One region of the Streptomyces sp. NPDC054786 genome, then DNA from elsewhere that is predicted to be linked to it. Evidence: riboswitches for the same ligand, from Rfam matches in the RefSeq annotation. Region 1 holds a riboswitch; each other region holds the start of a gene.
The links. A riboswitch is a leader RNA that binds a small molecule or an ion and turns the genes downstream of it on or off. The one in region 1 is predicted to bind cobalamin.
Positions count from the first base shown of each region.

Region 1 (7,164 bases):
GCGACCGACGGGTCGGCGAGGGTGCACAGCACCTCGTTGCCGGCCGGCAGCCGCTTACGGGTGACGCCGCTGGCGACCATGTTGGCGTCGCAGAGGATCGGCGCACCGGCGTGCAGCGCCTTGCGGGCGGCTGCCACCACGTCGGGGGTGAAGGCCAGATCGCGTACCAGGTCGACCATGCCGCAGGCGTGGATCATCCGGACCGCGACCTGGCTGACGTCGGCGGGCAGCCCGGCGAGGTCCGCCTCGGCGCGGATGGTGGCGAAGGACTGGCGGTAGATCGCCGCACCGTCCTTCTCGTAGTCGAACGCGGTCACTGTGGCCTCGGGGTTGTCGGGTGCGGGAGGGCTCGGGGGGCTCGGGTGATTCATGGGGTGGGGCATGGGGCTTCGGGGCGGTTCATGGAGCCGGGGGCGGGGCCGCCGCGGTGCGTGCGGCGGGCGGTGCGGTGTCCGGCCGTACCAGTGCTACCCGGTAGCCCTCCGCCGTGGCCAGCACGTCGACCCAGGTGCCGTGCGGGTGACCGCAGCGGCGTGCGCAGCCGGACCAGTACACGGGGAGACCCTCGGGAGCGAGGCCGGTGGGCGCGTTGTCCGGGACGGCCGGGCCGGTGGCGACGGCGGCCGTGGCGTCGGCGCGTACGTCGGTGAGGGACTTGGCACAGCCGGGGCGGCCCGTACAGGCGCCCAGGCGGCGCCAGGGGGAGGCCGGGTCGGTGATCAGTCCGGCGGTGGTGAGCTCCGCCAGCCGGCCGGGTGCCGCGGCGGCCGGCAGTCCGGGCAGGACGATGCCGCGCCACGGGGTGAGGCGCAGTGCGCCGGCGCCGTCGTCGGCGGCGATCGCGGTCAGCAGCCGCCATTGGGCCACCGACAGCCGGCCCAGCGGCGCCAGGACCGAGAGCGCCCGGTCGCCGTCGGGGCCCTCGACGATGCCGGGGGCGGAGGAGTCCGCATACGGCGGGGAGGTGCGGGTTCCGGGTGCGGGAGCCTCGGGCACGTACGCGGCCCCGATGCCCGCCGACCGCAGCGCGTCGGCCACGTCCAGGGCGCTCAGCCCGTGCCCGTCCGGGAGTTCGCGGACCCGCCAGGCGCCGCTGCCGCTCGCCCCGGCGGCGGTCAGGAAGGCCTCGGCGGCGGCGAGCGCGGCGCGCGGTACGTCCGGGCCGGCGATCCGCAGCGCCGCCGGATCGTCGCCGATCCGCAGCAGGGCGCTGCCCGCCGGGCCGGTCCGGTCCCCGTCCGGTTCTGCGAGCAAGCTCACATCTCCGCCGAGCGACGCCACATCGCCCCGTCCGTCGTCCACAACGAACAGGAAACGGCCGGAGAGGGCGGTCGCCGACTCGCTCGCACAGAGCAGTGCGTCCAGCTCACGGGCCCACCGTCGCACGTCAGAAGGGGTGTGCCGGTCCAGTCCGGCCAGCGGGGAGGCGAGGATGTTGCGGATGCGTTCGTGGCGCTCGGAGGGCAGCAGACCGGCGTCGCGCAGCAGACCGGCGAGCCGGGCGCCGCAGCCCTCCGCAAGTCCGCGGAGCTCGGCGTTGCCGCGGGAGGTGAGGGAGAGATGGCCGTCGCCGAGCAGCTCAGCGGCGTCGGCCAGGACATTTGCCTGACGGGCCGTCAAATCCCCGGCGGGTACCCGGATGCGGGCGAGATTGCCGTCGGCGGCCGTATGCAGCCGCAGCGCTCCCGGGCAGGCGTCACCGCGGTCGCGCAGAGGCGGTGCGGCGGCCTGCGGCCGTGTCGAGGGGGAGGGCGGCATGGCCGCGAGCATACCCACGGAGGTGGGCGCCGATCCGGGCCGGATCCGGCCATGCACCCGGCCCGCCGTGTGCACGCCCCCGTCCCGCCGCGGCCTGCCGGGAGGCCCGCTTACCTCGCCCGGCCACAGCCCTTACTATGCAGGTCGGTGGGTCGGCTGGCCCGCCGGACGCCAGCGACGGCGCAGGGTCCTACGGCCCTAGGGAGGAAGCCCGGTGAGAATCCGGCGCGGTCCCGCCACTGTGAACCCGGCCTGCCGGGCGAGCCAGGAACTCCCGCCGTCCTTACGACCACCCGGGGCGCGGACACCCCGAGGAAGGCCTGCGCTCGCATGCTTCTGCTGCTGTCGACCTCCGACACCGACCTGCTCAGTGCCCGCGCGGCCACGGGTCCCGTGCCGTACCGGCTCGCCAACCCCGCCCGTCTCGACGTCGCCGAGCTGCCCGCGCTGCTGGAGGGCTGCGACCTCGTCGTCGTGCGCCTCCTCGGGGGCATCCGCGCCTGGGAGGAGGGCCTGGAGGTGCTGCTCGCCGAGGACCAGCACCGGCCGGTCGTCGTGCTCACCGGTGAACAGGCCCCCGACGCCCAGCTCATGGAGCAGTCCACGGTCCCGGTCGGCATCGCGGCCGAGGCGCACGCCTACCTCGCGCACGGCGGGCCCGCCAACCTCGGCCAGCTCGCCCGCTTCCTCTCCGACACGGTGCTGCTGACCGGCCATGGCTTCGAGCCGCCCGCGCCCGCCCCCAGCTGGGGCCCGCTGGAGTGGGAAGCCCGCAACGAGACCGGCCCGCTGATCGCCGTGCTCTACTACCGCGCCCACCACATGAGCGGCAACACCGGCTTCGTACGGACCCTGTGCGAGCAGATCGAGGCGGCGGGCGGCCGTGCCCGCCCCCTCTTCGTCGCCTCCCTCCGCGCCCCCGAGCCGGAGCTGATCGAGGAGCTGCGGGCCGCCGACGCCCTGGTCACCACGGTCCTCGCCGCGGGCGGCAGCAAGCCCGCGGAGGCCTCCGCCGGCGGCGATGACGAGTCCTGGGACGCGGGCGCGCTGGCCGCCCTCGACGTACCGATCCTCCAGGCCCTGTGCCTGACCGGGCCGCGCAGCGCCTGGGAGGAGAGCGACGAGGGGCTGTCGCCGCTGGACGCCGCCTCGCAGATCGCCGTCCCCGAGTTCGACGGCCGGCTGATCACCGTTCCGTTCTCCTTCAAGGAGGTCGACGAGGACGGTCTGCCGGTGTACGTGGCCGACGCCGAGCGCGCCGCCCGGGTCGCCGGCATCGCCGTCCGGCACGCCCGGCTGCGCCACATCCCGGCCGCCGAGAAGCGCCTCGCCCTGGTGCTGTCCGCGTACCCGACCAAGCACTCCCGGATCGGCAACGCGGTCGGCCTGGACACCCCCGCCAGCGCCGTCGCGCTGCTGCGCCGTCTGCAGGCCGACGGCTATGACTTCGGCACCGAAGAGGTTCCCGGCCTCGTGTCCGGCGACGGCGACGAGCTGATCTACGCCCTCATCGAGGCCGGCGGCCACGACCAGGAGTGGCTGACCGAGGAGCAGCTCGCCCGCAACCCGGTCCGTATCCCGGCCGCCGACTACAAGCGCTGGTACGCCACGCTCCCGCAGGAACTGCGGGACTCCGTCGAGCAGCACTGGGGGCCGCCGCCCGGCGAGATGTTCGTCGACCGCAGCCGCAACCCCGACGGCGACATCGTGCTGGCCGCCCTGCGCCGCGGCAATCTCCTCATCCTCATCCAGCCGCCGCGCGGCTTCGGCGAGAACCCGATCGCGATCTACCACGACCCCGATCTGCCGCCCTCGCACCACTACTTGGCGGCGTACCGCTGGATCGCGGCCTCGGCCGACGACGGCGGATTCGGCGCGGACGCCATGGTCCACCTGGGCAAGCACGGCAACCTGGAGTGGCTGCCCGGCAAGAACGCCGGGCTGTCCGCGGCCTGCGGCCCGGACGCCGCCCTCGGCGATCTCCCGCTCGTCTACCCCTTCCTGGTCAACGACCCGGGCGAGGGCACCCAGGCCAAGCGCCGGGTCCACGCCACCCTCGTCGACCACCTCGTCCCGCCGATGGCCCGCGCCGAGTCCTACGGCGATATCGCGCGCCTGGAGCAGCTGCTCGACGAGTACGCGGCCATCTCCGCCATGGACCCGGCCAAGCTGCCCGCGATCCGCGCCCAGATCTGGACGCTGATCCAGGCCGCCAAGCTCGACCACGACCTGGGCCTGGAGGCCCGCCCGGACGACGAGGGCTTCGACGACTTCCTGCTGCACGTCGACGGCTGGCTGTGCGAGGTCAAGGACGCCCAGATCCGCGACGGTCTGCACGTCCTGGGCGGCGCACCGGCCGGCGAGGCCCGCGTCAACCTCGTCCTCTCCATCCTCCGCGCCCGGCAGATCTGGGGCGGTACGTCCGCCCTGCCCGGTCTGCGTGAGGCGCTCGGTCTCGACGAGTCCGCCGCGACCCGGACGACCGCCGACGAGGCCGAGGCCACGGCCCGCGCGCTGGTCCAGGCGATGGAGGACGCGGACTGGGACCCGGCGGCGGTGGCCGGGACCGCCGAGGGGCACCCGGCCGCGGTCGCCGACATCCTCGACTTCGCCGCCCGCCAGGTCGTCCCGCGCCTCGCCGCCACCACCGACGAGATCGACCACGCGGTGCACGCGCTGAACGGCGGTTTCGTTCCGGCCGGTCCCTCCGGCTCCCCGCTGCGCGGTCTGGTCAACGTCCTGCCGACGGGCCGTAACTTCTACTCCGTCGACCCCAAGGCCGTCCCCTCCCGCCTCGCCTGGGAGACCGGCCAGGCCCTCGCCGACTCCCTGCTGGAGCGTTACCGCACCGACAACGGCGACTGGCCGCAGTCGGTCGGTCTGTCCCTGTGGGGCACCAGCGCGATGCGGACCAGCGGCGACGATGTCGCCGAGGCCCTCGCCCTGCTGGGGGTCCGCCCCGTATGGGACGACGCCTCGCGCCGGGTCAACGGCCTGGAGCCCATCGCCCTCGCCGAGCTCGGCCGCCCCCGTATCGATGTCACCCTGCGCATCTCCGGCTTCTTCCGCGACGCCTTCCCGCACGTCATCGGCCTGCTCGACGACGCAGTACGGCTCGCCGCCGGCCTGGACGAGCCCGCGGAGTCCAACTTCGTACGCGCCCACGCCCAGGCCGACCTGGCCGAGCACGGCGACGAGCGGCGCGCCACCACCCGCATCTTCGGCTCCCGCCCCGGGACGTACGGCGCGGGCCTGCTCCAGCTGATCGACTCCCGCGACTGGCGCACCGACGCCGACCTCGCCGAGGTCTACACCGTCTGGGGCGGTTACGCCTACGGCCGCGGTCTCGAAGGCCGGCCGGCCCGGGACGAGATGGAGACCGCCTACAAGCGCATCGCGGTCGCCGCCAAGAACACCGATACCCGCGAGCACGACATCGCGGACTCCGACGACTACTTCCAGTACCACGGCGGCATGGTCGCCACCGTCAAGGCGCTCAAGGGCAAGGCCCCGGAGGCGTACATCGGTGACTCCACCCGTCCGGAGACGGTCCGCACCCGCACCCTCGTCGAGGAGACCTCCCGGGTCTTCCGCGCCCGGGTGGTCAACCCCCGCTGGATCGAGGCGATGCGCCGCCACGGCTACAAGGGCGCCTTCGAACTCGCCGCGACCGTGGACTACTTGTTCGGCTACGACGCCACCACGGGCGTGATCGCCGACTGGATGTACGACAAGCTCGCCCAGACCTACGTCCTCGACCCCGAGAACCGCGACTTCCTGCAGGAGGCCAACCCCTGGGCCCTGCACGGCATCGCCGAACGCCTCCTGGAGGCCGAATCCCGCGGGATGTGGGAGAAGCCGGACGCCGACACGCTGGCGGCCCTGCGGCAGGCGTTCCTGGAGACCGAAGGGGAGCTGGAGGGGGAGGACTGACGCCGGGGGCGGGGTCCGTCCCGCCCCGGTCGGCAGGCGGCCGGGGCCCGGCGACCGGGCCCGCTCGGCCGTCCCCGGCCCCGCCCGATGCCACGGCATCAGGCGGGGCGTGCGGTGATGTCCCCGTTGCTGGTGGTCAGGTCCAGGTGGAAGCGTCCCGCCGGGTCCTGGGCGACACCTATGTGCTTGGCGCCGTTGCTGGTCTCCGCGGCCACCCGGTACGGCCCCTTCGGCAGCCGCAGGGTGATGCCGCCGTTGGACGTCTTCGCCCGGACGCTCTGGGCGAGAGCCGGGGTGAGATCGATCGCCCCGTTGGAGGTCTCTGCCGCGATGCGCTTGCCGGACAGGCCGCGTCCGGTGATCCGGCCGTTGGAGGTCCGTGCGTCGACCGTGCCGGCCACGCCGTCCAGGTCGATGGTGCCGGAGCTGGTCGTCACCTTCACCGGGCCCACCTCGGTCAGATCCACCGAGCCGGACGAGGTCTCGCCGCTGACCGGGATGCCCGCAGGCAGCTCGACGGTGTAGTCCACCGAGCAGTTCTTGCCGCAGCCGGTCAGCACCAGCACACCGTCCTCGACCCGGTGGGTGGCCCCCTTGGGCCGGTCGCCGTGGTACGTCACCGAGCGGTGGACCGAGACCTTGCCGCCGCCCTTGCCGCCGTGCACCGTGAGGCCGCCCGAGGTGCTGTCCAGCCGGACGGCCGTGATCTTCTTCGACACCACGGCGTCGTCTCTGAAGGTCTTCCCGGGCAGCAGTCCGCATGCGCTGATGCCCACTGACCCGATGGCGGACATCGCGACGATCCCGATGAAGCGGACGCGCTTGCGCATGAAATCCCCCGGAAAGCTCGGTAGTTGGTGAGGCGAGGGGGCGCCCGCCGCCCGGTTCCCCGCTACGACGAGGCTAGGGCGGCGTGAGGCGGCTCCACCATGAGGAAAACCCCCGGATCGAGGTGTGGCGGGCCCCAGGTGCGGCCCGCGGACGCCGGTGCGAGGATTTTCGTGGGGGCGGTTCATGTGCTGTTTATGGGGCGGACGAGGAGGCTTCCGGTGACTGGCACGAAGACATGGAACGCCGAGATCAGCATCACCGAGACCGACAGCGAGGTCCGGGCCGAGGCCAGGCTGCGTGGCAAGGAGGGCGGGCAGCTGGTCGGCCAGGGAGCGGCTCGCTGTAACCCCGCCGACGAGAACGTCCCGGCCATCGGGGACGAGCTGGCGGTGGCCCGTGCGATGTCGGACCTCAGCCATCAGCTGCTGCAGCGCGCCGCGCACGACATCGAGGTGCACACGGCCCGGCCGGTGGAACGCCTGCACGCCTGAGGGACCCGGGCCGTCGGGGCCCGTCCGGCAGATCGTGGACGGGCCCCTGTCGGCATGACGGAGGGCACGCCGCCTCGGCACGGAGCGCGGCGCGGGCCGCAGCAGTAGGCAGAGTGGTACGCACACGTCGGCAGGACGCAGCGCGCCGGGC
Region 1 is NZ_JBSHAW010000039.1:73,077-80,240, reverse strand. It holds gene ACWGI6_RS29125 (precorrin-8X methylmutase) at 1-317, opposite strand, end outside; gene cobG (precorrin-3B synthase) at 400-1,758, opposite strand; cobalamin riboswitch at 1,891-2,050, shown strand; gene cobN (cobaltochelatase subunit CobN) at 2,089-5,691, shown strand; gene ACWGI6_RS29110 (DUF4097 family beta strand repeat-containing protein) at 5,790-6,521, opposite strand; gene ACWGI6_RS29105 (DUF1876 domain-containing protein) at 6,741-7,013, shown strand.

Region 2 (7,164 bases), on a different contig from region 1:
AAGGGTTCCCCGCCGCGACCGACCGTGCGCTGGAAGAGGTCAAGCGGGCCGGCCTGACACCGTCGGTGCTGGTCGGCGACGGCCGGCCGCTGGTGACCGGCCACCGCGCCGGGCCTGCCGGAGCGCCGCACGTCCTGATCTACGGCCATTACGACGTCCAGCCGACCGGGCCACGCGAGCTGTGGGATTCCGAACCCTTCGCCCCGGTCCTGCGGGACGGGCGGATCTGGGGGCGCGGCACCGGCGACAACAAGGGGCAGCACTACGCGCACCTTCAGGCACTGCGGCTTTTCGAGGAGCAGGTCGGCGCGCTTCCGTGCTCGGTCACGGTGCTGCTCGACGGCGAGGAGGAGATCGGCAGCCCGTCGCTGGCGGGCATCCTGCGCGCGCACCCGGAGCGGTTCGACGGCGATCTGGTCGTCTGGAGCGACCGCTCGGTGCACGAGTCGGGTGAATGGTGTGTCTCGCACGGAGTGCGCGGCATGGTCCGTCTCCGGCTCCGTGCGACCGGCCCCAGCCGTCCCCTGCATTCCGGCAACTTCGGCAATGTGGCGCCCAATCCGGCATGGCAGCTGGTCCAGGCGCTGGCCTGCCTCAAGGACCCCAGCGGCCGGGTCCTCGTCGAGGGCTTCGAGGACGGCCGTGAACCGCTGTCCGACGCCGACCGCGCCGCGTTCGGCGCGCTCCCGCTCGATCTGCCGCAGGTCCTCGGTGACATCGGGCTGACCGAGATGGATCCGGCCTTCAACGGGCTGTCCTTCTACGAGCGGCTGGCCGACCGCCCCACCCTGACGATCAACGGGATCACCACGGGCGACGTGGCCCGGACCATCATCCCCGACACCGCGGAGGCGGGCGTCGACATCCGGCTGACGGCGGGTCAGGACCCGCAGGCCGTCTTCGAGCGCGTGGCCGCGCACCTGCGTACTCATGCCCCCCAGGTGACGGTCACCAAGAGCGGTGGCGTGCCGGCCTCCCGGACCTCGATCGACAATCCGTACACGCCCAGGGTGGCGCGTGCCATCTCCCGGGTCACCGGGCGTGACCCGCTGCTGATCCCCGCGTACGGCGGCACCCTTCCGGACTGGATCTTCACCGGGGTCCTCGGTGTGCCCAGCATCGGCCTGCCGCTGGCCAACGCCGACCAGGCCAATCACGCGCCCAACGAGAACCTGCGGGTCGACTACTTCCTCGACGCCACCGCGATCTGCATGGAGCTGCTGCTCGAACTGGGCTCCTGACCCTCCGGCCCCTCGGCGCACCACACGAACAAAGGCGTGACACCGCAATGCGCACCACACCACAACCCCCGCCCTGGCTGGTCCACGACGGCGTGCTGACCGGTCTGAAGATCCTCGATCTGTCCCGCATCCTGTCCGGGCCGTTCTGCAGCATGGTGCTGGCCGACCTGGGCGCTGACGTGATCAAGGTCGAGGACACCGCCTCCGGCGATGACACCCGCGCCTGGGGTCCCCCCTTCCAGGGCGAGGACGCGGCGTACTTCCACAGCGTCAACCGCAACAAGCGCGGCATCGCGGTCGACCTCAAGGACCCGGACTGTCTGCGTCTGATACAGGACCTGGCCGCCTCCGCCGATGTGATCGTGGAGAACTTCCGGCCCGGCACCGCTGCCCGCCTCGGCCTGGGCTATCAGGACGTCCGCGACCGTAATCCCGGTGTGGTGTACGCCTCGATCAGCGGTTACGGGCAGACCGGGCCGTACCGGAGCGAGCCGGGGTACGACGCGATAGCGCAAGCGGTCAGCGGCGTCATGAGCGTGACCGGAGAGCCCGCAGGTCCACCCGTGCGGTTCGGGGTGTCCCCGGCCGATCTCGCCGCCGGAATGTGGGCCGCCATCGGCGTCCTTGCCGCGCTGCGCAACCGCGAGCACACCGGCTGCGGCGAGTGGGTCGATGTCTCGCTGCTGGACGGCCAGGTGGCCTGGCTGAGCTATGTCGCCGGTGGGTACTTCGCCTCCGGCGACGTCCCGCAGCGCTATGGCTCGGCCCACCCGACGATCGTGCCCTACCAGGCGTTCCCCACCGCCGACGGTCACCTCATGGTCGCGGCCGGGAACGACGGCCTGTGGCGTCGCTTCGCCACCGCGATCGGACTCGCGGAGCTGGCCGACGATCCACGGTTCGCCACCAACCCCGACCGGGTCCGTCATCGCGGGGAACTGCTCCCGCTCATCGAACGCGCGCTGCGGGCACGCGACGCGCAGGAATGGGCCGTGCTCCTCACCGAGGCGGAAGTACCGGTCGGCCCGATCAACACCGTCGACCAGGCCCTGCGGCATCCCCAGGTCATCGCGCGCGGCATGGTCGCCGAACTCGAACACGCCGACGCCGGCACCCTGCGCACCCTCGCCTCTCCCGTCAAGCTGTCCGGCAACCCGGCGACCGTACGCACCCCGCCGCCCCGGCACGGGGAGCACACCGCGCAGATCCTGGCCGCCCTCGGCGTCGGCCCGCGGCAGTTGGCCGTTCTCCGCGCGCGAAAGGCCGCGAAGTGACCCCCGTGCCCGCACGCGAACCCACCATCGGGACGTCCCGGTCCGGCGCGGTCGCCGAGATCCGTATCGGTGACGGCAGCCGGCGCAACGCCCTTCCCGGCCGGGCCTGGGCGCAGTTGGCCCGCCAGGTCAGGGAGCTCGGGGCGGGCCGGTCGCTGCGGGTGCTGGTGATCCGCGGGCATGGCGACACGTTCTGCGCCGGTTCGAACATGACCGACTGGGTGGATGCGGACGACGGATACGTCGAGGAGTCCTTCGCCCAGATAGAAGCGGCGTTCACCACGATCGAGGACTGTCCCGTTCCGGTGATCGCCGAGATCCGCGGTGTCGCCGCCGGTGCGGGATGCCAACTCGCCCTCGCCTGCGATCTGCGGCTCATGGCGGACAGCGCACGGATCGGGATGCCGATCGCCCGGCTCGGCATCCTCGCCAGCCCTGCGTTCGCCGCCCGCATGGTCGCGCTGGCCGGGCCCGCCGCGACGCGGGAGTTGCTCTACACCGGCCGACTGGTCGACGCCCGCACCGCGGTGGCCCTCGGGCTCGCGGACGACGGCGTGCCCGCGGACCAACTCGCCGCCCGCACCCGTGACCTCGCCGCCCGGATCGCCGAGCAGCCACCCGCGGCGATCCGGGCCGCCAAGCAGGCGGTGACCGCCGCGCTGGCACCACAGCGGAAGGCCGCCGCCGTCAATCCGCGGCCTGCGGTGGCGCGGTCCGACTTCGACCGGGCGATCGGCGCGTTCCTCGGGCGATCGGACGCCGCACCGGTCCCGCCCGCCGCCTCCTGACCGCTGCCGGTCCGGGCGTCGGTCCGTGTGCCGGGACCTGTTGTCCGCCGTGGGGGTGCTGTGTATCGTCGGGACGGTGACTTGAAGTTTCAAGTAGTTCTTCCGGCGGTGCCTCGCGGGCCGTCCCCGACATGCGAAAGAGCACTCTCATGACGTCCCCCCTCAGCACTCTCGAGTCCTCCCGCATCGGCGCCTCGACGCGCCCCGCCCCCTCCTCGCACGGCTACGACACGGGGCTGCTCCTGCTGCGGATCGCGCTCGGGCTGACCATGGCGGCCCACGGTGCCCAGAAGCTGTTCGGCTGGTTCGGCGGTCCGGGGCTGGACGGGACCGGGCAGTTCTTCACGATGAGTGGCTATCCGTCGGGCAGGACGATGGCCGTCGTCGCCGGTCTGAGCGAGACGCTCGGCGGGCTCGGGCTGGTGGTCGGGCTGCTCACGCCGCTCGCCGGTGCGGCGGTCGTCGGCACGATGATCAATGCCCTTGCCGTGAAGTGGGGCGGCGGCTTCTTCGCGCCCAAGGGCGTCGAGTACGAGCTGCTGCTGACCGCGGGTGCCGCGGCCCTGGCGCTGACCGGGCCCGGCCGCTACGCCATCGACCGTCTCCTGCCGGGCCTGCGCGCACACCGGCCGGTCCACGGGGTGGCCGCGCTGGTGCTGAGTGTGGTGCTGGCGGGCGCGGTTCTGCTGGTCCGGAAGTGACCCGGAAGTGAGCCGCTCCCCGCACTTCGGGCACCCGGGCCGAAAACGGCCGGATCCAGGCCGGCGGAATCCGGGCAGCGTCGGGGCGGGCGGGGTAGATCAGGAGTGGGGGAGGGCACGGCCCCGGCGGTGTCGTGGCAGGAGATCGGAGAGCAGGCTGCATGTCCGTACGACGTCTGAACCACGCGGTGCTCTACGTCCGTGATGTGGCGCGGTCGGTCGCCTTCTACACCGAGGCCCTCGGGCTCGCGGTGGGGATCGAGGTTCCGGGAAGGGCCGCGTTCCTCAGCGCTCCCGGCTCACTCAATGATCATGATCTGGCGCTGTTCGCGGTGGGGCCGGATGCGCCGGGGCCCGAGGCCGGGCGGGTCGGGCTCTACCACCTGGCCTGGGAAATCGGCACGCTCGGTGAGCTGGTCGCGGCCCATGCGCAGCTCGTCGAGCGGGGCGCGCTGGTGGGGTCGAGTGATCACCTCGTCGCCAAGTCGCTGTACGCCAAGGACCCGGACGGCAATGAGTTCGAGGTGATGTGGCGGGTCCCGCGGGAGGACTGGCCGGGTTCGGACCAGCCGGAGCGGCTGCTGCCACTCGATCTGGCGGCGGCGCTGGAGCGCTGGGGGCCGGATCTGGTGACGGGTTCGGCGGCCGGTTCGGCCACATGAAAGGGCGGCTGTGGCCCGGCGCCGATACGGGCGCCGGGGGCGTACGGGGCGGGTGCGGCTGACGCGCCTCAGGAGCCCGGCGCGGCCTGCTCCGCCGCCCCCGCCCGCTGCGCCGACGTCGTTCGCTCCGCCCGCTCCGCCCAGCGCTTTTCGACGCCGGCCAGTCGCCAGTACGCCAGCGCCGCGGCCCACACCACCACGAACAGGCCGACGATGAGGAAGCCCGCGTTGCCGAGGTCGAGGCCGGAAATCCAGCCGGTCAGCGGGTCGTTGAGGGCGAGCTTCTCGTGCAGCACGGTCACCAGCTCGATCGTGCCGATGAAGAAGGCGACGGCGATCGACAGGCCGGTGATGGTGAGGTTGTAGTAGACCTTGCGCACCGGGTTGGAGAACGCCCACTGGTAGGCGAAGTTCATGAAGGTGCCGTCGAGGGTGTCGAACAGGCTCATCCCGGCGGCGAAGAGCAGCGGCAGGCACAGCACGGCGTACCAGGGCAGGCCGGCCGCGGCGCCGCTGCCGGCCATCACCATCAGGGTCACTTCGGTCGCGGTGTCGAAGCCGAGCCCGAAGACGAAGCCGAGCGGGAACATCTGGCCGGGGCGGGAGATCGAGCGGGTGAACCGTCCCAGGAAGCGGTTCATGAAGCCGCGTGCATCGAGGCGCTGCTCCAGCTCGGCCTCGTCGTAGTGGCCGTTGCGCATACCGCGGAAGACCCGCCAGATCCCCGCCAGCGCGATCAGGTTGAGGGCGGCGATGAGGTAGAGAAAGGTCCCCGAGATCGTGGTGCCGACCGTGCCCAGGATCTGGTGCGTACGGGACTCGTCGTTGAGCAGGGTGCCCGCGAGCTGGGCGCCGCCCGCCACCAGGGCCGCCATCGCGACGACCACGCTGGAGTGGCCGAGGGCGAACCAGAAGCCGACCGAGACGGGCCGCTTGCCGTCGGCCATCAGCTTGCGGGTGGTGTTGTCGATCGCGGCGATGTGGTCGGCGTCGAAGGCGTGCCGCATACCGAGGGTGTACGCGGTGATACCGAGCCCCACCCCGAAGACCTGGCTGCCCACCGCGTAGTGATGGGGCACCACGAGGAGGAAGAGCACGCCGAAGGCGATGAGGTGCAGACCGGCTATGACGGCCATCAGGCCCGCGGTGCGGACGGTGTCCTGCCGGCGCCAGCGGAAGGCGGCGGAGGCAGGGGTGGGACGGGTATCGGTGGACAGGACCATCCGGCGGTTACGCTCCAGCACCTCGTGGATCAGTTCGTGAGATGCCGTGGCCGGTCTCCTGGCTTACGGGTGCGCGCGCCCGCCCCCGCCTTCCCGGCCGCGGCCAGTGGCGCCGCAGGCGCGCCGTGCGCCTGCGGAAGGGGCGGAAACTCCCCGATCACAGTGGCGAGGGCCGCTCCGGTCTGGGACCACAAGGTCCGTCACCGGCTTCCCGAACACCACGGCCCGGTCACTCTAACTGCCACCAGGGAGGGGTGAGGTGCACGGGGCTTGCCCGTGGCCCGGGAGGGAGTACTCGCCGGACGCGGCCGGCCGTTCCACGGGGCGGTCGTTGCCACCTCGGCCGCCCTCGGAGCCGGTGGTCCCAGGGGCCGTGGTCCGCGGTGGGTCAGTGGTCCAGGGATGAGAGGAAGGTGTGGAGTTCGCGGTCGAAGAGCGCGGTGTTCTCCAGATTGACCATATGGGCCGCCCCCGGTATCCGGACTCTTCGGGCGCCGGGAACGGTCAGCGCTATCGCATGGGCATTGGCGGAGATGTCACTGCTGTCGAGGTCGCCGTCGAACACGACCGTCGGCACCCGGATCTCGGCCAGGCGGTCCGCGGCGCCGACCTCAAGGGGCATACCGGCACCCACGCCCTCGGCATGCACCTCCACATTGGCCTCGGCCGAGGCGCGCATCCGCTCGCGGAATCCCGGGTGCACCGCGGACGGTTCGCGATGCGGTCCGTCCACCCACATCCGCAGGAAGTGCTCGACATACCGTTCCGCGCCGTCCGGTGTGCCGATCGCCGCCACCTGCGCCTTGATGTGCTCCAGGAGGAAGGGGTCGGTGAAGGCGCGGCCACTGATGCCGGGGGAGGCCAGCGCGAGGGCCGTCACCCGCTCCGGGCGGGCTATGGCGGTGTCGAGTGCGACCCGCGCACCATGGGAGAGGCCGACGAGGACGGCGCCGGGGACATCGAGCGCGTCGAGCAGGGCACACAGGTCGTCGTGGTTGGCGTAGTCCCCGGCCACGGTGGAGGACAGGCCGTGGCCGCGGAAGTCGTAACGGATCGCGCGCAGGCCGGAGTTCACCAGCCAGGCGAACTGCTCGTCCCACATGTGCTGGTCGAGCATGCCGCCGTGGAGCAGCACCACCGCGGGGCCCGAGCCGGCCGTCTCGTAGAACAGCTCACCGTCGTCGATCGGCACGAGCCCGTTGTCGATCTCGGACCAGGCGGTGATTCGTCGGGTCATCTTGCGGGCCGTCCTTTGTGTGCCGGATGCGATGAACT
Region 2 is NZ_JBSHAW010000006.1:27,877-35,040, reverse strand. It holds gene ACWGI6_RS07015 (M20/M25/M40 family metallo-hydrolase) at 1-1,241, shown strand, start outside; gene ACWGI6_RS07010 (CaiB/BaiF CoA transferase family protein) at 1,289-2,515, shown strand; gene ACWGI6_RS07005 (enoyl-CoA hydratase/isomerase family protein) at 2,521-3,303, shown strand; gene ACWGI6_RS07000 (DoxX family protein) at 3,453-4,004, shown strand; gene ACWGI6_RS06995 (VOC family protein) at 4,166-4,666, shown strand; gene ACWGI6_RS06990 (HoxN/HupN/NixA family nickel/cobalt transporter) at 4,735-5,922, opposite strand; cobalamin riboswitch at 5,921-6,127, opposite strand; gene ACWGI6_RS06985 (alpha/beta fold hydrolase) at 6,278-7,126, opposite strand; gene ACWGI6_RS06980 (MarR family winged helix-turn-helix transcriptional regulator) at 7,123-7,164, opposite strand, start outside.
Region 2: another riboswitch for cobalamin. It lies ahead of ACWGI6_RS06990 (HoxN/HupN/NixA family nickel/cobalt transporter); the one in region 1 lies ahead of cobN (cobaltochelatase subunit CobN).

Region 3 (7,164 bases), on a different contig from region 1:
ACTACGGAATCCAAGGCGGCCAGGCCGACGCTTCCCGCGAGTCCTCCCCTGACCGAGCGTCAGGAGGCCCGGCGCCGCCGCATCCTGCACACCAGCGCCAAGCTGGCGTCCCGTGGTGGCTTCGACGCCGTGCAGATGCGCGAGGTCGCCGAGTCCTCGGGCGTCGCGCTCGGCACCCTCTACCGCTACTTCCCCTCCAAGGTGCATCTGCTGGTCGCCACCATGCAGGACCAGCTCCAGCACATGCACGAAACGCTGCGCAAGCGCCCCCCGTCGGAGCAGGACCCGGGCGCCCGGGTCGCCCAGACCCTGATGCGCGCGTTTCGCGCACTGCAGCGCGAGCCGCATCTCGCGGACGCGATGGTGCGCGCGCTGACCTTCGCCGACCGCTCCGTCAGCCCCGAGGTCGACACCGTCTCCCGGCTGACCACCGCGATCATTCTCGACGCGATGGGGCTGGACGGCCCCGCGACCCCCGAGCAGCTCTCCGCGGTCCGGGTCATCGAGCACACCTGGCACTCGGCGCTGATCACCTGGCTGTCGGGGCGGGCCTCGATCGCCCAGGTGAAGATAGACATCGAGACGGTGTGCCGCCTGATCGACCTCACGGCACCCGGGACGGAGCGCTGACGCCGCAGGATGGGCCGCTAGATGGGCTGCTGGATGGCCTGTTGGGTGGGCCGCCGGGATGCGGCGCCGGGACGGGGCGCCGGGACGGGGTTGTTGAGCGGACCGTTGAGTGATCCGTGCCGCTGCCGCACAAATGAGTGAATCGCGGGGACCTACCGTTAACTCCCGTGCAGGCACGGGTAGTTGGCCCGCAAGGGGCCCACCGGCCCCCTACGGGACCACCACCCCACACCCCCTACGGGGCTCCCGCCGCCCCGCACCCCGCACCCCGGGCCCGCTCACTCCTCCGGTGGGAAGACCGCCTCGCCGCTGTCGGCCAGGGTCAGGGTGATGGCCTCCACGGGACACCCCTCGGCCGCCGCCAGTACACCCTCGTCGGTATCGGTCTCCGGTGCCACCGGGTGCGACTGCCGGGCCGTGTCCAGCCGGAAGCCGTCCGGCGCCGCGCCGACGCACATCCCGGACCCGATGCAGACGCTCCGGTCCACCTCCACCCGCCAGCGGTCCCCCATCAGGCACCGGCCGGCAGATGGATCATCTTGTGCTCCATGTATGCGCCGAAGCCCTCCGGCCCGAACTCCCGCCCGATGCCGGAGTTCTTGTAGCCACCGAACGGGCCGAGCATGTCGATGCTGAAGGTGTTCACCGAGTACGTACCGGTGCGGACCTGCCGGGCGAGGTCGATGCCGTGGTCGACGTCGGCCGTCCACACCGAGCCGGAGAGCCCGTAGTCGGAGTCGTTGGCGATCCGTACCGCCTCGGCCTCGTCGTCGTACGGCAGCAGACAGATGACCGGGCCGAAGATCTCCTCGCGGGCGATCCGCATGGAGTTGGCGACCTCGCCGAAGAGGGTCGGCTCGACATACCAGCCCGTCGGCTGCCCCTCGGGCCGGCCGCCGCCGGTGAGGACCTTGGCGCCCTCCTGCCGTCCGAGCGCGATGTAGTCCAGCGAGCGCTGCTGCTGACGGCGGGCAACCAGTGGGCCGAGTTCGGTGGCCGGATCCAGCGGGTCGCCGACGGTGAGCGCGGACGCCGCCGCGCTGAACCGTTCGGCGATCTCGTCGTAGTGGCTGCGCGGTGCGAGGATCCGCGTCTGGGCCACACACGCCTGGCCGTTGATCATCCAGGCGAACGGCACGATGCCGGCCACCGCCGCGTCCAGATCCGCGTCCGGCAGGATCACCGCAGCGGACTTCCCGCCCAGCTCCAGAGTGACCCGGCTGAGGTTCCGGGCCGCGACCTCCATGACCCGTTTGCCCGCCGCCACCGAGCCGGTGAACGACACCTTGTCCACGCCCGGGTGCCCGACCAGGTACTCGCTCACCTCGCGGTCCGCCGGGAGGATCGACAGCACCCCCGCCGGCAGCCCGGCCTCGGCCGCGATCTCCGCGAGCAGATACGCGTCCAGCGGGGTCTCCGGCGACACCTTGAGCACCACCGAGCAGCCGGCCAGCAGCGCCGGTGCGAGCTTGGCGGCGGCGGTGAACTGCGGGACGTTCCACGGCACCACGGCAGCGACCACCCCGGCCGGCTCCCGCCGCACCAGCAGCGGACCCAGCACCCCGTCCCGCCGCTCCTCGAACGGAAAGTCGCGGGCCACGGTCAGTGCCGCGTCCCACACCAGCATCGCGGCCAGCGACTGCACCATGACGCCGGAGGTGAAGGGCGTGCCGTTCTCGGAGCTGATGACCTTGGCGATCTCCTCGCTGCGGGCCGCGATGCCGTCCTTGATACGGGCCACCGCCGCGATCCGGTCCGCCAACGGGGCGTTCGCCCACACCCCGGACTCGAAGGACGTACGGGCCGCGGCCACCGCACGGTCGACATCGGCCCGTGAGGCGTGCGGCACCCGGCCGATGACCTGTTCGGTGTGGGGCGAGACGACCTCGATCGTGTCCCGGCCGGCCGGATCGACCCACTCACCGCCTATGTAGAGCTTTCCGTGCTCGACGAGGTCGCTCATCGCTGCCGCCTCCTGCGGGTTGGCCGCCTGTCCGACAATCCCTGAGGGGTCCTGAGGGTCCCTGAGCGGTCTCCTGGCTGCCCCTTGGGTGGCTCCTGATGCTGCATCAGCATCGCTCACCGCAACAGGAACTGATACCAGTTCTAGTTGCAGGAGTCCACGGCGCGGGCCGAATCCCAACTCCGCCGGAACGAAGGTCACTTCCCTCCGCATTGAAACCAGTTCTAGTTATAGTGAAGCCGGTACCGGGTGTATGCCACACCGAAAGGGGACCGGATGACGCCACAGGTGACCGACCACAAGGGCGGGGTGTGGAGCATCGCCGTCCCGATCCCGGACAACCCGCTCGGCCACACCCTCGTCCACCTCCTGGAGACCGACCGCGGGCCGGTGCTCATCGACACCGGCTGGGACGACCCGGACTCCTGGGACACCCTCGTCGCCGGCGTCAGTGCCTGCGGCTTCGCCCTCGCCGATCTCCACGGCGTCCTGATCACCCACCATCACCCCGACCACCACGGCCTCTCGGCCAAGGTGCGAGAGGCCTCCGGCGCCTGGATCGCGATGCACGCCGCGGATACCGACGTGGTCCGCCGCACCCGCGAGGCCGAACCGGGCCGGTGGCTCGACCACCTGACCGCCAGGCTCGCGACGGCGGGCGCACCGGACGAGCATCTGGCACCGCTGCGGGAGGCGCGCGCCCAGGGGCGGGGCCGGAAGCTGCCCGGACAGGGAGCCGCGCTGCCGGACCGCGACATCAGCCCCGGCGAGCTGCTCGATCTGCCGGGGCGCCGGGTGCGCGCCATCTGGACACCGGGGCACACCCCGGGTCATGTGTGTCTCCATCTGGAGGAGGAGCACCCGTCGGGGCAGGCCCCCGGCTTCGGCCGGCTCTTCTCCGGCGACCATCTCCTCCCCGGCATCACCCCGCACATCGGCCTGTACGAGGACCCGGAGGGCGAGGGGCGTCCCCCCGGCTCGAACGAGGGTGGGAGCGTGAGGGACCTCCACGATCGGGACCTCCACGATCCCCTGGGCGACTATCTCGACTCCCTCCAACGCGTGGGCCGGCTCGCGCCCGCCGAGGTGCTGCCCGCCCACCAGCACGCCTTCATCGACGCCGGCGGACGCGTACGCGAGCTCATCGCCCACCACGAGGCACGGCTCTCCCAGCTGAGGGCGCTGCTGCGCGAACCCCGCACTCCCTGGCAGCTGGCCATGGCCATGGAGTGGAACCGCCCCTGGGGGCAGATCCCGTACGCCTCGCGCAATATCGCCGTCTCGGAGGCCGAGGCCCATCTGCGCCGTCTGGTGAAGCAGGGGCAGGCGGAGCGGGTGCCGGGGTCCTGTCCGGTGCGGTACCAGGCGGTGTGAGGGACGGGCGGGGCCATCGGGCCATGGACCGTGGGAGGGGCCTCGACGAGGCGGCGGCCGGTTGCCGCCCGGCCCACGCCGGCCCGCGGTCGGCCCACGGCCGGATTCCGCCCGGCGCCCTCCCCGGCCCACGGCCGATTCCCGCCCGGCGCTCTCCCCCGAGCAGTTCCGGCTCGTACGGGCGAGCGAGTGGCCGGGCGGGGGCCGGTTAAGGTGTGCGGGACAACTTCATCCGTACCCGATCGGGGGAAGCCGGTGGAAATCCGGCGCTGACCCGCAACCGTGAGGACGGCCTGCCCGCACCGCGCCCCTGGCCGGGCGCGGAGGGCCGTACGAGCCGGAACACCCGAGGGGGCACGACCAAGGCTCCCGCCACCGGAACCGCCCGCCCGTGCGGACGGCCGGTGCGCGGCACCGTCGAGGTATACGGAGCTGAGCCCGGTGCCACCGCGCCCGATTCATGGATCGGCGCGCGGACGGCCGGCCGAGCGCGGCTGCGTAGCATCGCCGCGACCCGACCCGAGAGGCACCGACCCGATGGCCCCCATGGCTTCCATGGCTCACCAGGCCCCTTTGCCGCATTCCGTCGCCTTCCTGGCGCGCCGCGCCGCCACGGCGCTGGCGGCCGCGGTGGTGCTGGGCGCGGCCGCTGCCCCCGCCGCGTACGCGGACTCCCCGCCCGCATCCCCCAAGAAGCTGCCCGACGGGCTGTACGGCACCAAGGACCCGCAGTACGACGGGGTCTGGCGGCAGTCGCTCGCGCTGCTGGCCCAGGACACCGTGGGCATACGCCCCGCGGCATCCGCCGTGAAGTGGCTGGCCGGACAGCAGTGCGCCGACGGCTCGTTCACCGCCTTCCGGGCCGGGCCGGGCAAGCCCTGCGACGCCAAGACCATGCGGGACACCAACCAGACGGCCGCCGCGGTGCAGGCGCTGGCCGCGCTGGGCGGGCACGGGGGCGCCGTGCAGAAGGCCGTGAGCTGGCTGAAGTCGGTGCAGAACGACGACGGCGGCTGGAGCTCGATGGCCGGCTCGGCCAGCGACGCCAACTCCACCTCCGTGGTCATCGGCGCGCTCGCGGCGGCGGGCGAGAAGCCGCGGTCCGTGACGTCGAAGAAGGGTGGCAAGACCCCCTACGACGGGCTGCTCACCTTCCGGCTGGGCTGCGAGGCGAAGGAGGACGCGCGCGGCGCGTTCACCTTCCAGCTCAAGGGCGCGGCCCCGAACGCCGACGCCACCGCGGCCGCCGCGACCGGAGCGCTCGGCAAGGGCTTTGTCGTCGAGCCGGCCGGCAAGGGAGCAAACGCCCCCGTCAAGCCGGTGAGTTGTAAGGACGGCGAAGGCAAGAAGGCGGGCAGCAGCGATCCGGCGCAGGCCGCGGCGGGCGGCGACGGCTACCTCGTCGCGCAGCTCGACAAGAACGGACAGCATCTGCTCTCCGCGATGCCGGGCGCGGAGAAGCAGCCCGACGTCGGCAACACCGCCGACGCCGTGGTGGCGCTGGCGGCCGGCCGGCACGGCGCCGCCGCCGCGAAGCCGCTGAAGTGGCTGGAGAAGAACTCGGCGGACTGGGCCAAGCGGAACGGCCCCGCCGCGTACGCCCAGCTGGTGCTGGCCGCGCACGCCACCGGCACCGACCCGCGCTCCTTCGGCGGCACCGATCTGGTGGCCGCGCTCAACGCCACCGGCCCCGAGCCGGCCGCCGCGGCGAAGAAGGACGCCGACGGCTCCAAGGACGAGGGCGGCCTGGGCCTGCCCTGGATCATCGGCATCGGCCTCGCCATCGGTGCCGGCATCGGCTTCCTGCTGAGCAGCCGTAGGAAGAGCCGGCTCTGATGGGGCGTACCAGGATCGCCGGCGCCGTGCTGCTGGCCGGTACGGTCACCGGTCTGGCCGCCGGGCCCGCCCAGGCGCAGGAGTACCGCTACTGGTCCTTCTGGCACGGCACGGGCAGTTCCTGGGCGTACGCCACCGAGGGGCCGGCCACGCTGCGGCCGGCCGACGGTGCGGTGGAGGGCTTCCGCTTCGCCGTCAGCGCCGACTACGCCGCGGCCGGCAAGCCCCGGGCGGCCGCCGGCTTCGACGCGATCTGCCACGGCACCCCGGCGAAGGACGGCCGCAAGCGGGTCGGCATCGTCATCGATTTCGGGACCGCGGCGGACGCGCCCGGCGGCGAGCGACCGCCGAAGGCCAGGACAGAGTGTGCCCAGGTGTCCGAGGACGCCTCGGCGGGGGAGGCGCTGGCGGCGGTCGCCCGGCCGCTGCGCTATGACTCCAACGCCTTGTTGTGCGCCATCGCCGGTTACCCGACGTCGGGGTGCGCGGACCCGGTGAAGGGGGCGAAGGGGCCCGCGTCGTCCGCTTCTCCGTCTTCGGGCGCGGCGGCGGACGGCGGCGACGCGAGCGGCGGGGGTGACGGCGGCCCGTCCGCCGGGCTGGTCGGCGGTGTCGCGGCCGTCGTCGTACTGGGCGCAGCGGCGGTGTGGCAGGCGCGCCGCCGACGCGGATGAGCGCCCCGCAGGCGACCCGTACCACCGCGCTGCATGCCGGCGCCTGGTGGCTGTGGGCGCTCGGCCTGGCCACCGCGGCCTCCCGCACCACCGATCCCCTGCTGCTGGGGCTGCTGGTGGGCGTGGCCGGCTATGTCGTCGCGGCCCGGCGTACGGATGCGCCATGGGCCCGTTCGTACGGGGCGTTCGTCAAGCTCGGCCTGGTCGTGATCGCCATCCGGCTGGTCTTCGCCTTCATCCTCGGCTCGCCGATCCCCGGTACGCACACCCTTGTCACGCTGCCCGAAGTGCCGTTGCCGGACTGGGCGAAGGGCGTCCGGATCGGCGGCCGGGTCACCGCCGAGGGCATGGTTTTCGCGCTGTACGACGGGCTGAAACTGGCCACTCTCCTCATCTGCGTGGGTGCCGCCAACGCGCTCGCCAACCCGGCCCGGCTGCTGAAGTCCCTGCCCGGTGCGCTCTACGAGGCGGGCGTCGCGGTCGTCGTCGCGATGACCTTCGCGCCCAACCTGGTCGCCGATGTCCAGCGGCTGCGTGCCGCGCGTCGGCTGCGCGGCCGCCCCGACCGCGGTTTCAAGGCACTCCTCCAGGTCGGACTGCCGGTCCTGGAGGGCGCGCTGGAGCGCTCGGTGGCGCTGGCCGCTGCCATGGACGCGCGCGGCTACGGCCGTAGCGCCGAGGTACCGC
Region 3 is NZ_JBSHAW010000034.1:9,386-16,549, reverse strand. It holds gene ACWGI6_RS26630 (TetR family transcriptional regulator) at 1-630, shown strand, start outside; gene ACWGI6_RS26625 (ferredoxin) at 909-1,142, opposite strand; gene ACWGI6_RS26620 (aldehyde dehydrogenase) at 1,142-2,593, opposite strand; gene ACWGI6_RS26615 (MBL fold metallo-hydrolase) at 2,870-3,967, shown strand; cobalamin riboswitch at 4,176-4,335, shown strand; gene ACWGI6_RS26610 (prenyltransferase/squalene oxidase repeat-containing protein) at 4,505-5,803, shown strand; gene ACWGI6_RS26605 (SCO2322 family protein) at 5,803-6,477, shown strand; gene ACWGI6_RS26600 (CbiQ family ECF transporter T component) at 6,474-7,164, shown strand, end outside.
Region 3: another riboswitch for cobalamin. It lies ahead of ACWGI6_RS26610 (prenyltransferase/squalene oxidase repeat-containing protein); the one in region 1 lies ahead of cobN (cobaltochelatase subunit CobN).